One region of the Streptomyces sp. NPDC094147 genome, then DNA from elsewhere that is predicted to be linked to it. Evidence: riboswitches for the same ligand, from Rfam matches in the RefSeq annotation. Region 1 holds a riboswitch; the other holds the start of a gene.
The links. A riboswitch is a leader RNA that binds a small molecule or an ion and turns the genes downstream of it on or off. The one in region 1 is predicted to bind S-adenosylmethionine.
Positions count from the first base shown of each region.

Region 2: it holds a riboswitch for S-adenosylmethionine, as region 1 does, so the genes downstream of both, thrC (threonine synthase) here and ACIQ8J_RS01830 (aminotransferase class V-fold PLP-dependent enzyme) in region 1, are expected to answer to the same signal.

Region 1 covers NZ_JBIWHT010000001.1:392,338-399,715, reverse strand. Annotated here, with positions in the region: gene ACIQ8J_RS01845 (Rieske 2Fe-2S domain-containing protein) at 1-779, shown strand, start outside; gene ACIQ8J_RS01840 (cytochrome bc complex cytochrome b subunit) at 776-2,401, shown strand; gene trpD (anthranilate phosphoribosyltransferase) at 2,572-3,636, shown strand; SAM riboswitch class IV at 3,722-3,839, shown strand; gene ACIQ8J_RS01830 (aminotransferase class V-fold PLP-dependent enzyme) at 4,090-5,487, shown strand; gene ACIQ8J_RS01825 (Lrp/AsnC family transcriptional regulator) at 5,581-5,862, opposite strand; gene ACIQ8J_RS01820 (rhomboid family intramembrane serine protease) at 5,859-6,608, opposite strand; gene ACIQ8J_RS01815 (hypothetical protein) at 6,763-7,017, shown strand; gene ACIQ8J_RS01810 (NYN domain-containing protein) at 7,063-7,378, shown strand, end outside.
Region 2 covers NZ_JBIWHT010000019.1:16,439-23,816, reverse strand. Annotated here, with positions in the region: gene otsB (trehalose-phosphatase) at 39-878, shown strand; gene ACIQ8J_RS24655 (trehalose-6-phosphate synthase) at 889-2,349, opposite strand; gene ACIQ8J_RS24650 (glucosyl-3-phosphoglycerate synthase) at 2,433-3,380, opposite strand; SAM riboswitch class I at 3,517-3,661, shown strand; gene thrC (threonine synthase) at 3,679-4,965, shown strand; gene ACIQ8J_RS24640 (MoaD/ThiS family protein) at 4,996-5,271, shown strand; gene ACIQ8J_RS24635 (cold-shock protein) at 5,671-5,874, shown strand; gene groL (chaperonin GroEL) at 6,438-7,378, shown strand, end outside.

The DNA of each region.
Region 1 (7,378 bases):
GCGCGCTGAACTTCTCCCTGGGTCTGACCCTGGGCGTCGCGCTGTTCTGCATCGGCGCGGGCGCGGTCCACTGGGCCCGCACCCTGATGTCGGATGTCGAGATGCCGGCCGAGCGCCACGAGATCGCGGCCCCGCCGGAGGTCAAGGCGCAGGTACTGGCCGACTTCAAGCAGGGCGCGGCCGAGTCCGGCTTCGGACGGCGCAAGCTGATCCGCAACACCATGTTCGGCGCGCTCGCCATGGTGCCGCTCTCCGGTGTGATGCTCCTGCGCGACCTGGGCACGCTGCCCGAGGACAAGCTGCGGCACACCATGTGGTCCAAGGGCAAGGCCCTGATCAACATGAACACCAACGAGCCGCTGCGTCCCGAGGACCTGACGGTCGGTTCGCTCACCTTCGCCAAGCCCGAGGGCCTGGAGGAGGACGCGCACGACTTCCAGACGCAGATCGCCAAGGCCGCCCTGATGCTCGTCCGGATCAAGCCGGAGGACATCAAGGACAAGCGCGAGCTCGAATGGTCGCACCAGGGCATCGTCGCGTACTCGAAGATCTGCACCCACGTCGGCTGCCCGATCTCTCTGTACGAGCAGCAGACGCACCACGTGCTCTGCCCGTGCCACCAGTCCACCTTCGACCTCTCCGACGGCGCCCGCGTCATCTTCGGCCCGGCCGGTCACGCCCTTCCGCAGCTGCGGATCGGTGTGAATGACGAGGGATACCTCGAAGCGCTCGGCGACTTCGAAGAGCCCGTCGGTCCTGCCTTCTGGGAGCGCGGATGAGCACCACGACAGACGCACGGCGCGAAGCGCCCGCCGGTGAGCGGATCGCGGACTGGGCGGACGGCCGGCTCGGGATCTACTCCCTGGCCAAGGCCAACATGCGCAAGATCTTCCCGGACCACTGGTCCTTCATGCTCGGCGAGATCTGCATGTACAGCTTCATCATCATCATCCTCACGGGTGTGTATCTGACGCTGTTCTTCCACCCGAGCATGAACGAGGTCGTCTACGACGGCTCGTACGTACCGCTGCAGGGCATGAGCATGTCCGAGGCGTTCAACTCGACCATGCACATCAGCTTCGATGTGCGCGGTGGTCTGCTGATCCGGCAGATCCACCACTGGGCGGCGCTGATCTTCCTCGCCGGCATGTTCGTGCACATGATGCGCGTGTTCTTCACGGGTGCGTTCCGCAAGCCGCGTGAGGTCAACTGGCTGTTCGGCTTCCTGCTGTTCGTCCTGGGCATGTTCACCGGCTTCACCGGTTACTCGCTCCCGGACGACCTGCTCTCCGGCACCGGCGTCCGCTTCATGGAGGGCGCGATCCTCTCCATGCCGGTGGTCGGCACGTACATCTCGTTCTTCCTCTTCGGTGGCGAGTTCCCCGGCGGGGACTTCGTGGCCCGGTTCTACTCGATCCACATCCTGCTGCTGCCGGGCATCATGCTCGGCCTGATGGTGGCTCACCTGATCCTGGTCTTCTACCACAAGCACACCCAGTTCGCGGGTCCGGGACGTACGAACAAGAACGTCGTCGGCATGCCGCTGCTGCCGGTCTACATGGCCAAGGCCGGAGGCTTCTTCTTCCTGGTCTTCGGTGTCATCGCGGCCATCGCGGCGATCGCCACGATCAACCCGATCTGGGCGATCGGCCCCTACCGTCCGGACCAGGTGTCCACCGGTGCCCAGCCCGACTGGTACATGGGCTTCTCCGAAGGCCTGATCCGTGTCATGCCGGGCTGGGAGATCAACCTCTGGGGTCACACGCTCGTCCTGGGCGTGTTCATCCCGCTGATGATCTTCCCGCTGGTCCTCGCGACCATCGCGGTCTACCCGTTCATCGAGTCCTGGGTCACCGGCGACAAGCGCGAGCACCACATCGCGGACCGGCCGCGCAACGCCCCGACGCGTACCGCGTTCGGTGTCGCGTGGATCACCTGGTACATGGTGCTGCTCATGGGTGGTGGAAACGACCTCTGGGCGACCCACTTCCACCTGTCGATCAACGTCATCACCTGGTTCGTCCGGATCGCGTTCTTCGTCGCACCGGTCCTCGCGTTCGTCGCCACCAAGCGGATCTGCCTGGGTCTGCAGCGGCGCGACGCCGAGAAGGTGCTGCACGGACGCGAGTCCGGCATCATCAAGCGGCTGCCGCACGGTGAGTTCGTGGAGATCCACGAGCCGCTGGACGCCGCCGCGCTCTACAAGCTCACCGCGCACGAGCAGTACAAGCCGGCCGAGATCGGCCCGAAGGTCGACGAGAACGGTGTCGCCCGCAAGGTGTCGCGGACGCAGAAGCTGCGCGCCAAGCTCAGCAAGGGCTACTACGGCGAGGGCAACCAGATCCCCAAGCCGACGGCCGAGGAGTACGAAGAGATCACGAGCGGCCACGGCCACCACTGATCCCTGCTTGACCTGACGGTCGCCACAACCGAGGCTCCGGCCCGGCCCCTGCACGGGGGCCGGGCCGGAGTCTTTTCCGCGTCCGCACTTCGGGCACGGACGCGGACCGCCCCGCGCCTCTCGATAGGCTGGCGGGCGGTATCCCGTCCTTTTGACCACCAGGAGCGAGCATGAGCGCTGTTACCCCCACCGGAGGCGACACCGTGGCGGCCTACTCCTGGCCGGGTGTCCTGGACTCGCTGCTGAGCGGCGCCGACCAGAGCGCGGACGCGACCGCCTGGGCGATGGACAGGATCATGCGCGGCGAGGCGACGAACGCCCAGATCGCGGGCTTCATGGTCGCGCTGCGCGCCAAGGGCGAGACGGTCGCCGAGATCACCGGCCTGGTGCGCACCATGTACGCGCACGCCAACCTGATCGAGGTGCCGGGCCCGAGCGTCGACATCGTCGGCACCGGCGGCGACGGCGCCAAGACCGTCAACATCTCCACCATGTCGGCGATCGTGGTCGCCGGAACCGGCGCCAAGGTCGTCAAGCACGGCAACCGCGCCGCCTCCTCCTCCAGCGGCGCCTCCGACGTCCTGGAGAAGCTCGGCGTCAATCTGAACCTGTCGCCGAAGCGGGTGGTGGAGGTGGCCGAGGAGGCCGGGATCACCATGTGCTTCGCGGTGAAGTTCCATCCCGCGCTGCGGTACGTGGCCGCCGCCCGCAAGGAGTTGGGCATCCGCACCACGTTCAACGTGCTGGGCCCGCTCACCAATCCGGCGAGGGTACGCGCCCAGGCGACCGGTGTCGCCGACGCGCGGATGGCGCCCATCGTGGCGGGCGTGCTCGCCGAGCGCGGCTCGTCCGCGCTGGTCTTCCGCGGTGACGACGGCCTCGACGAGCTCACCACCACCGCCACCTCGCGGGTGTGGGTGGTGCGCGACGGCGCCGTCCGCGAGCAGAGCTTCGACCCGCGCGACGTCGGCATCGAGCTCGTGCCCATCGAGGCACTGCGCGGCGGGGACCCCTCGTACAACGCGGAGGTCGTCCGCCGGCTGCTCACGGGCGAGAGCGGGCCGGTGCGGGACGCGGTGCTGCTGAACTCGGCGGCCGCGCTGGTCGCCCTCGAACCGGGCGAAGGGCCGCTCGCCGGGCAGATCGGCGCCGCGATGGCCAGGGCCGCCGAGGCCATCGACTCCGGGGCCGCCCGCGCCGCCCTGGAGCGCTGGGTCGCGGCCAGCAACGCCTGAACCGTACGTGATGTGACGCAGGGCGCAGTCCGGATCGCGGACTGCGCCTTGCGTACGTCGCGACGTGTGGCAGGATGCTTTTCAAGGTCATGAGTGACAGCGATTTAGGCCCCGGCTCGCTGTCCGGCAACCCTCCGTCCGTGGCGGGGTGCCCCGGGTGAAGACCAGGTCGTAGGCAGCAAGGCCTACGGCAAGCGCGGACCCCTGGACATCATCGGATGTCACAGCCCTGGGGTCCTGGTCCTCAAGGGAGCAGTCTCGTGAGCAAGCGAATGCGATAGGGCGTACCGCCCCTTTCTTCACCACCCTCCACGCCGCCCTTCTCCGGGCTGCGTGTTCGAGGTCAACACCCGTACGCGGAAAGGCAGTCGACCCCCCTCGATCGAGGCCGGGGCACGCCGTCGCACCCGGGATCCGAAGTCAACTCGCCTTTTCCTGCCGGGAGATACCGCCATGTCCGCACGCCCCGCCACCGCCGTCTCCGCCGCCGCTTCCGTCACCGACGAGTCCGCCGACCCCTGCTGTGCCGCGCCGCTGCCGGTGCTCGGCCGCGATGTCACCGTGCCGCTGGTCACCGGCGGCGAGGTGACCTACGCCGCCCTCGACTACGCGGCGAGCGCGCCCGCGCTGCAGCGGGTCTGGGACGACGTCGCCGCGTACGCCCCGTACTACGGCAGCGTGCACCGGGGGGCCGGCTACCTCTCGCAGCTCTCCACCGACCTGTTCGAGAACAGCCGGGCGGCGGTGGCGGAGTTCCTCGACTGCCGCCCCGGCGACCAGGTCGTCTTCACCCGCTCCACCACGGACTCGCTGAACCTGCTCGCCCAGGCCGTCCCGGCGAACTGCCAGGTCTTCGTCTTCGAGACCGAGCACCACGCCTCGCTGCTGCCCTGGCGGGACGCCCGGGTCACCTGCCTCAACGCGCCGCGCAGCCCGCACCAGGCGGTCGAGACCCTTGAGCGCGCGCTGGCCGACCGCGACCCCTACGGCCCCGCGCTGGTCTGCGTCACCGGCGCGTCCAACGTCACCGGTGAGCTGTGGCCGGTGCGGGAACTGGCTGCCGCGGCACACGCGCACGGCGCCCGCATCGTGCTCGACGCCGCCCAGCTCGCGCCCCACCACCCCGTCTCCGTACGGGAGTTGGACGTCGACTGGATCGCCTTCTCCGGGCACAAGCTGTACGCGCCGTTCGGCTCGGGCGTGCTCGCGGGCCGCGCGGACTGGCTCCAGGACTCCGAGCCGTACCTCGCGGGCGGCGGTGCGTCGAAGAAGGTCGCGCGGCGCACCGACGGCGGCGTGGACGTGGAGTGGCACACGACGGCCGCGCGCCACGAGGCCGGTTCGCCCAACGTCATCGGGGTGTACTCCATCGCCTCCGCCTGCAAGGCGCTCACCGAGGCGGGCTTCGACTCGCTGGTCGAGCGCGAGCGGCACCTGATCGCGAAGGTGCGCGAGGGGCTCGCCGCGGTGCCGGAGGTCAAGATCCTCTCGCTCTTCGGCGACGACGCGCCCCGGGTCGGCGTCATCTCGTTCGTCGTCGAGGGCTGGAACAGCTCGCACTTCGCGGCGGCGCTCTCGGCGGAGTACGGGATCGGCGTGCGGGACGGGCTCTTCTGCGCCCACCCGCTGGTGCGCACGCTGCTCGGGAGCGACCCGCAGGACCCGGGCGAGTGCGGCGCCCCGGAGGCCGAGCCGGGCGAGCTCTCCCTGAACGCGATCCGGGTGAGCTTCGGCGCGGGGACGCCGGACGAGCACGTGGACCGGTTCGTGGGGGCGGTACGGGAACTGGTCACCCAGGGCGCGAAGTGGCAGTACCGCACGGAGGGCGGCCGCTGCGTCCCGGCGGTGTAGCGCCGGGCCACGCCTACTGGGGGCTCCGCACCGGACCCCGCTCCTCAAGCGCCGGAGGGGCTTGATCTCGGCTGCCCCCCCGGGCAGGGGGGCTTACGAGTCCAGGCCGATGGCGAACGCGGCTTCCAGGTCGTGCTGCGAGTACGTACGGAACGCCACATGCGTGTCCGTGGCCTCGACGCCCGGGATCTTGCTGATGCTGCCGGGGATGATGTCCGCCAGGTCGTCGTGGCGGGCCACCCTGACCAGCGCGATCAGGTCGTAGGTACCCGTCACCGAGTACACCTCGCTGACGCTTTCGAGCGCCGCGATCGATTCCGCGATCTCGGGAATCCGGTCCACGCTGGTCTTGATGAGCACGATCGCGGTGATCACGGCTGGCTTTCTCCCTCGGTGGCGGCCGCACCCGCGGGCTTCACGGGCCTTCGGCGTTTCACTCTATCCGTCCGGCGGAAACGGGCCCACGCGTAGACGAAGCCGAGGCCGAAGCCGACGAGGTGCGCGAGGTAGGCCACCCCGGGCCCGGCCGAGGCGCTGCGGATCGCCAGCCACTGCAGGGCGAACCAGAAGACGAGGACCATCCAGGCGGGAAAACGCAGCGGCAGGAACAGCAGGAACGGGAAGATGCTGGTCACCCGGGCCCGGGGGAAGAGGCAGAGGAAGGCGCCGAGCACGGCCGAGATGGCCCCGGACGCCCCCACCAGGGTCTGCTCCGAGCCCGAGTGGGCCGCCGCGTACGCGAACAGGGCGAGATAGCCGCTGCCCAGATAGAACAGGGCGAACTCCACCGGGCCCATGCGTTCCTCGGTCATCGCGCCGAAGACGTACAGGAACAGCATGTTGCCGAGCAGATGCAGCCAGCTGCCGTGCACGAACAGGGCGGTGAGCGGGGTGAGCAGGGTGCGCGGCCGGCCCGCGAGGAGTTGGCCGGGGATGACGCCCCAGCGGGCGAAGTAGTCGCTCTGGGCGCTGAGGATCGCGTCGCCGGTTCCGTGGCCCGGGTTCAGACCGGAGGCCGGGCTGACCGCGAAGAGCAGACAGCAGGCGGTGATCAGCCCGTACGTCACGGTCGGTCCCCGCACCGCACCCCTGAGGATCACCGCTCCCCGCCACTTGACCATGGGGAGAGAATGGCCCAAAAGGGGCTATCGGTACAGACCGCCTCGCCGTGTCGGCGGTCGACGGGTAGGCCGTAGGGTTACGGGCAATACTCCCGCAGTTCGACGGCGCACCGCGAGATCCTGGACCATGGAAGTGGAAAGAGGACGGCACCACATGACCACCGTTCCCCAGCCGACCGCCGACACCCGGTGGCGCTGCACGCTCTGCGGAAACCTCACCCGTTTCGATGTCACCCGCTCGTCGAAAGTGGTCGAGTACGTCCATCTGGACCTTGCCGGAGAGCCCAAGGTGGAGGAACGCGAGGTGGTCAGTGAGACCATCGAGTCGGTTCGCTGCCGGTGGTGCAACGCGGTGGACCGGATCGAGCTGGTGGACCGGCCGGGCACCGACTCGGCGAGCGCTTCCTGAGGAGTGCTCCGGAAGCGGTACGGATGACAGTTGGGGTGACGGATTGTGGAGCGTGCAAGCGGTGCTGAACCGGCCGCTTCGGCCGGTGACGGCCCCGCCGAGGTGCTCGACCGCCCGCTGCCCGAGGGCGTGCGGCGCCGGGTCGTCGCCTTCGTCTCGGAGGCGTTCGGCGGCCTGACCGTCGCCGAACTGCCCGGACAATTGCGGCAGTACGCCCGTTTCACCCCGACCCGGCGCGCCAAGTTCGCCGGCAACGCGATGGCCGCCGCCCTGGAGAGCGACCCGGTGTTCCGGCAGCGGATCGGCGAGCGGCTCAAGGAGTCCCAGCCGGAGCTCGCGGGGGCCGTCGAGGCGGGCTCGC
Region 2 (7,378 bases), on a different contig from region 1:
ATACGTGCACCCGCCCCCATCCCTATAGGGTCGGGCGCATGGGCAGCCAATCGCACCCCTTGCCGACCCCCGCCACCCAGTCCGGCCGCGACGGGCTCGCCGCGATCGTCGCGAAGCCGGAGCGGGCCGTCATCGCGCTCGACTTCGACGGCACGCTCGCCGAGATCGTCGCCGACCCCGAGCAGGCCCGCGCCCACCCCGACGCCGTTCCGGCGCTCACCGCGCTGGCCCCCCACGTGGCCTCCGTCGCCGTGGTCACCGGCCGGCCGGCCGGGGTCGCGGTCCGCTACGGGGGCTTCGCGGGCGTACCAGGCCTGGAGCACCTCGTGGTCCTCGGCCACTACGGCGCCGAACGCTGGGACGCGGTCACCGGCACCGTCCACACCCCCGCCCCCCACCCCGGCGTGGCCGCCGCCCGCGCCGAACTCCCCGGGGTCCTCGACTCCCACGGCGCCTGGCGCGGCACCTGGGTGGAGGAGAAGGGGCAGGCCGTGGCGGTCCACACCCGCCGGGCCCAGGACCCCGAGGCCGCCTACGAGGCCCTCCGCGAACCCCTGGCCGACCTCGCGACCCACCACGGCCTGGTCCTCGAACCCGGCCGCCTGGTACTGGAGTTGAGGCCCCCCGGCATGGACAAGGGGGTGGCGCTCGCCGCGTACCTGCGCGAGGTCGGCGCCGAGTCCGTCCTGTACGCGGGCGACGACCTGGGCGACCTCCCCGCCTTCGCCGCCGTGGAGAAACTCCGCTCGGACGGGACACCGGGCCTGCTGGTGGCCGCCGACACGGTGATCCCCGAACTCTCCGACCGGGCCGACCTGTTGCTGAACGGCCCGGCGTCGGTGACGACGTTCCTGCGGACTCTGGCCGGACACTTGTAACCCCCAGGGGTCACCCCAGCGCCTCCAGCTGCGCCAGGAACCACCGCCGGGGCGGCACCGCGGTCCCCGCCGCGGCCAGCCGCTTCGTCCGCTCCGCCCGCTCCCCGTCCTCCATGGACAGCGCCGAGTGCAACGCGGCAGCCGTCCCCGTCACGTCGTACGGGTTCACGACCAGCGCGTCCTCGCCGAGCTCCGCACACGCCCCCGCCTCCCGCGACAGCACCAGCACGCACCCCGCGTCCGAGACCACCGGCACCTCCTTCGCGACGAGGTTCATGCCGTCCCGGATGGGGTTCACCAGGGCGACGTCCGCGAGCCGGTACGCGGCCAGCGAGCGAGCGAAGTCGTCCTGGACGTGCAGCACGACCGGGGTCCAACTCGCCGTCCCGTACGCCGAGTTGATGCCGTCGGCCACCCGCGCGACCTCCGCGGTGTAGTCCCGGTACACCGCGAGGTCCTGCCGCGACGGATACGCGAACGCGACGTGCACGACCCGCTCCCGCCACTCGGGGCGGGTGTCGAGCAGGTGCCGGTACGCGTGCAGCCCCCGCACGATGTTCTTGGACAGCTCGGTGCGGTCGACCCGCACGATCGTCCTGCGGCCCGCCCCGATCTGCTCGCGCAGCGCGGCCATCCGCTCCGCCACGTCCGCCTCGTGCGCGCGCCGCCGCAGGAAGTCGCCGTCCGCGCCCAGCGGGTACACCGCGATGTCCGTCTCGTGCGGCGCCCGGCCGGGCAGGCTGTGCCGGAACCAGTGACGCCCCTCGCCGGACGGGACGAACGCCTGCGTCTCGGCCGGGAGCGTGGCCGTCACCGCGTCCATGAACGCGCCCGCCCACCGCCAGGTGAGGAACCCCAGCCGGTCCGCGCCGAGCATCCCCCGCACCAACTGCCCCGCGATGTCGTCCGGCAGCATCCGGAAGTAGTCCACCGGCGCCCACGGCGTGTGCGAGAAGTGCCCGATCCGCAGGTCGGGGCGGAGTTCGCGGAGCATCCCCGGCACCAGCGCCAGGTGGTAGTCCTGCACCAGGACGCGCGCCCCGCCCCCGGCCTCCGCCGCCAATGCCTCGGCGAACGCCCGGTTGTACGCCTCGTACGAAGCCCACTGCCGCCGGAACTCCGCGTCGAAGACCGGCTCCAGCGGTGTCTGGTACAGCATGTGGTGGACGAACCACAGCACCGAGTTCGCGATGCCGTTGTACGCCTGGGCGAAGACCTCCGGATCGATGTCCAGCATCCGGACGCCGTGTTCACCCACGCCCCGCCGGACCGCCTCGCGGTCGCCGTCCCCGAGCGCCGCGCACACCCACAGCGACTCCACGTCGTCGCCGATCGCGCTGAGCCCGGAGACGAGCCCGCCCCCGCCCCGCTTGGACTCCAGCGAGCCGTCCTCCTTCAGGACGTACGAAACGGGGCCGCGATTGGACGCGACGAGTACCTGGACCTTGGGGGTGGTGTGCGCGGAGACCATGAGCGGAACCTAGCCCGCCCCGCAATCGCCCAAACACGCGTACGCCCGGCCCGGGGGGCGGGATCCGGCCGTCCTTCCGGCCCCTACGCGGCGCGGTGGAGCGGGTACTCCTCGATGTCCCGCATCGGCGGCCGCTCCTCGGTGTCCACGGCGTAGGTGCGCGGTACGAAGCCGTGCTCGCCCCGCTCGAACTGGGTCAGCTCGGGGCGTACGAGATGGCCCCGGGACAGCCGGAGCTGGGCGGTGCGGTAGATCGCGGCGGCCATCCGGCCGAGCGCCTGCCCGTCCTGGTGGCGGTGCTTGCGCACACCGACGTCGACCTGGGCCAGCGCGTCGAGGCCCACCGTGTGCAGCGCGTCGACCAGCAGGGCGAGCTCCACTCCGTACCCGACGGGGAACGGCAGCCGCTCCAGGAGCGAGCGCCTGGCCGCGTACTCGCCGCCCAACGGCTGGACGAATCCGGCCAGTTGGGGCCAGTGGAGGTTGAGCAGCGGGCGCGCCACCAGCTCGGTGACCCGGCCGCCCTGGCCCGCGGCCTCGCCGAGCGGGCGGTCGTACATCGCCTTGACGAAGTCCACGTCCGGGTCGGTGAGGAGCGGCCCGACGATCCCCGACACGAACACCGGGTCGAAGTCCTTCAGGTCGGCGTCGACGAAGCACACGATGTCGCCGCTGGTCACGAGCAGCGAGCGCCACAGCACCTCGCCCTTGCCGGGCAGCGCCGGTATCCGCGGCAGGATCGCGTCCCGGTGCACGACACGCGCGCCGGCCGCCGCCGCGACCTCGGCGGTGCGGTCGGTGGAGCCGGAGTCGATGACCACCAGCTCGTCCACCAGGCGCGTCCCGCCGGTCATCAGCGTGTCCCGGATCGCGGTCACGATGGCGCCGACCGTGGCCTCCTCGTCAAGTGCGGGCAGGACGACGCTGACGGTGGCTCCGCCCTTGTGCTTCGCGGCCATGATCCGGTCCAGCGGCCGCTCGGCCGCGGACCAGGAACGCCTGCTCAGCCAGCGTTCCACCTCTTCCAGCACGGTCCCCGGCCTCCTTGTGTGATCCATCTCGCGGTTCGGACGGCTGTCTCAACCGTCCAGGGCTTCGGTTACAGTCTTGAGCAACGCGGATGACCGTCGCATGTCGGGGGTCGTCACCACGCTGACAATCGAATACCGCTCATCCAGAGGGGCAGAGGGAAACGGCCCGTTGAAGCCCCGGCAACCCTCCAGTCGGTTCTCGCCAGTCATGCGCGAGGCCCCCGGCTAGGGAAGGTGCCAAATCCGTCTCATGGCGAGGTTCGCCATGAGGAAGATGAGGAGAAAGGGCCTCCCCTCCATGTCTGCACAGACTGTTGAAAGCCGCACCTCTGTCGATCTCGGTCCGGCGTCCGGGCTTTCCTGCCGCGAGTGCGGCCAGCGTTTCGAACTCGGCCCGATCTTCGCCTGCGAGCTGTGTTTCGGACCGCTCGAAGTGGCTTATGACCTGCCGCTCGGCGACCCCGAGGCGCTGCGCAAGCGGATCGAGGCCGGCCCCGAGAACATCTGGCGCTACGCCCCGCTGCTGCCCGTCCCCGCCGACGTCGCCGACAAGCCGAACCTGAACCCCGGCTTCACCAAGCTCGTCAAGGCCGACAACCTGGCGCGCGAGCTGGGCGTCGAGCCCGGCAGGCTGTTCGTCAAGGACGACTCCGGCAACCCGACGCACTCCTTCAAGGACCGCGTCGTCGCCCAGGCCCTGGAGGCCGCCCGCGCCTTCGGCTTCACCACGCTCTCCTGCTCCTCCACCGGAAACCTCGCGGGCGCGGTCGGCGCCGCCGCCGCGCGGGCCGGATTCCGCTCCTGCGTGTTCATCCCGCACGACCTGGAGCAGGGCAAGGTCGTCATGGCCGCGGTGTACGGCGGCGAGCTCGTCGGCATCGAGGGCAACTACGACGACGTGAACCGCTTCTGCTCGGAGCTCATCGGCGACCCGCTCGGCGAGGGCTGGGGCTTCGTCAACGTCAACCTGCGCCCGTACTACGGCGAGGGTTCCAAGACGCTGGCGTACGAGATCTGCGAGCAGCTCGGCTGGCGGCTGCCCGACCAGCTGGTCATCCCGATCGCCTCCGGCTCCCAACTCACCAAGATCGACAAGGGACTTCAGGAGCTCATCAAGCTCGGCCTGGTCGAGGACAAGCCGTACAAGATCTTCGGCGCGCAGGCCGAGGGCTGCTCCCCGGTGTCGACCGCCTTCAAGGCCGGCCACGACGTGGTACGCCCGCAGAAGCCCGACACCATCGCCAAGTCCCTGGCGATCGGCAACCCGGCGGACGGCCCGTACGTCCTGGACATCGCCCGCCGCACCGGCGGCGCGGTGGAGGATGTCAATGACGAGCAGATCGTCGACGCCATCAAGCTGCTGGCCCGCACCGAGGGCATCTTCGCGGAGACGGCGGGCGGGGTGACGGTCGGCGTCACCCGGAAGCTGATCGAGGCCGGTCTGCTCGACCCTTCGCTCACCACGGTCGTTCTCAACACGGGTGACGGCCTCAAGACCCTCGACGCGGTGGCCCCGACCACCGGCCCGACGGCGACGATCCGCCCGAGCCTGGACGCGTTCCGCGCCGCGGGCCTCGCCCACTGAGCCACTGCCGAACGACTAGGAGTACCGACCATGAGCGTGAACGTCCGCATCCCCACGATTCTCCGCACCTACACCGGCGGTCGGGCCGAGGTCGCCGCCGAGGGCGCGACCCTCGCCGAGGTCATCGCCGACCTGGAGAAGAACCACACCGGGATCGCCGCGCGCGTCCTGGACGACCAGGGCAAGCTGCGCCGCTTCGTCAACGTGTACGTCAACGACGACGACGTGCGCTTCGAGCAGGGCCTTGAGACGGCCACGCCCGAGGGCGCCGGAGTCTCGATCATCCCGGCCGTCGCCGGAGGCTGATCCGCCGCGCGGTTTCCCCGAATTGCCCTCTCCGCACGAGAAGCGGAGGGGGCAATTCTGCATGGTTGAGCGCGGTACAGTTGGGAAAGCCCCCTCGCCGTGTGTGCCAAGTGCATATGAGAACGCGACAACATGGGGTCAAAGTGTGCGAGCCATTTGCTCCTTAAGTGCACTTTGCCCGGCCCGACTTGCCCCGGAATGTTGAATTCATGGCATTCCGCGCCCCGAGTGTGCCCGGAATTCTCGTCCGATTGACCTGTTGCAGAGGGCAGTTGGGCAGATACATTCAGCCGCGGTCGACGCGTTCCGGCGCACACCCTCTCCTGTCGGAGGGTGGAGGTCTGACCCGGGTCCGCGAAGTGCGGTCCCGTGCAAGGGCCAGTAATAGGGGAGTTAGGCATGGCTCAGGGCACCGTCAAGTGGTTCAACGCGGAGAAGGGGTACGGCTTCATCGCGGTCGACGGTGGTGCGGATGTTTTCGTCCACTACAGCGCGATCCAGATGGACGGCTACCGCACCCTTGAAGAAGGTCAGCGAGTCGAGTTCGAGATCTCGCAGGGCCAGAAGGGTCCGCAGGCGGACATGGTCAAGCTCGCCGTCTGATCTCGGCGCGATCGACCACCGACGCACTCACGCATGAAGGGGGCTCCCGAAAGGGTGGCCCCCTTCACGCGTTCCTCCGTCCCCCCGGTGGCGGGCCCCGGTGGCCACTGGGGCTCCGCCCCAGACCCCGTTCGCGCCTGAACGGCGCTCGTCCTCAATCGCCGGACGGGCTTGGGATGTCTGCACAGGGCGCCGGACAGTGCCCCTTGGGGGCGCGGGGAACTGCGCGAGCAACCACGCACGGTCCGCAGCCGTATTACCGGGAAGCCCCTCCGGCGTTTGAGGAGCCGGGGTGTGGGGGGCGGAGCCCCCGCCGGTGCCGGGCGCGCCGCCAAGGGGGCGTAGTGGAGGGCCCCGGTTCAAGAGACTCGCTTGCACTCGCAGGGGTCGAGTGCTAATCATTGGCGTTAGCACTCTCCCAGTGAGAGTGACAGAACTTGGATCGGGTCAGTGAGGCCCGCAGGCCGGGTGGGGCAAGGAACCACAAGGGCTGCAGGCCGTCCGTCGCGGGCACCGGCGCGGTCCACGAAGAACGCCACCCCTGTCCGGGAGGACCACTTCACATGGCCAAGATCATCGCGTTCGACGAGGAGGCACGGCGCGGTCTCGAGCGCGGGATGAACCAGCTCGCCGACGCCGTCAAGGTCACCCTTGGCCCCAAGGGCCGCAACGTCGTCCTCGAGAAGAAGTGGGGCGCCCCCACGATCACCAACGATGGTGTTTCCATCGCCAAGGAGATCGAGCTCGAGGACCCGTTTGAGAAGATCGGCGCCGAGCTGGTCAAGGAAGTCGCCAAGAAGACGGACGACGTCGCCGGTGACGGTACGACCACCGCGACCGTCCTGGCCCAGGCCCTGGTGCGCGAGGGTCTGCGCAACGTGGCCGCCGGCGCCAACCCGATGGCCCTGAAGCGCGGCATCGAGAAGGCCGTCGAGGCCGTCTCCGCTGCTCTGCTTGAGCAGGCCAAGGACGTGGAGACCAAGGAGCAGATCGCCTCCACCGCCTCCATCTCCGCCGCCGACACCCAGATCGGCGAGCTCATCGCCGAGGCGATGGACAAGGTCGGCAAGGAAGGCGTCATCACCGTCGAGGAGTCGCAGACCTTCGGTCTTGAGCTTGAGCTCACCGAGGGCATGCGCTTCGACAAGGGCTACATCTCGGCGTACTTCGCGACCGACATGGAGCGCATGGAGGCGGCCCTGGATGACCCGTACATCCTGATCGTCAACTCCAAGATCTCCTCGGTGAAGGACCTGCTCCCGCTCCTGGAGAAGGTCATGCAGTCGGGCAAGCCGCTGCTGATCATCGCCGAGGACGTCGAGGGCGAGGCGCTGTCGACCCTGGTCGTCAACAAGATCCGCGGCACCTTCAAGTCCGTCGCCGTCAAGGCCCCGGGCTTCGGCGACCGCCGCAAGGCCATGCTCGGTGACATCGCCATCCTCACGGGCGGCACGGTCATCTCCGAGGAGGTCGGCCTCAAGCTGGAGAACGCCGGTCTCGACCT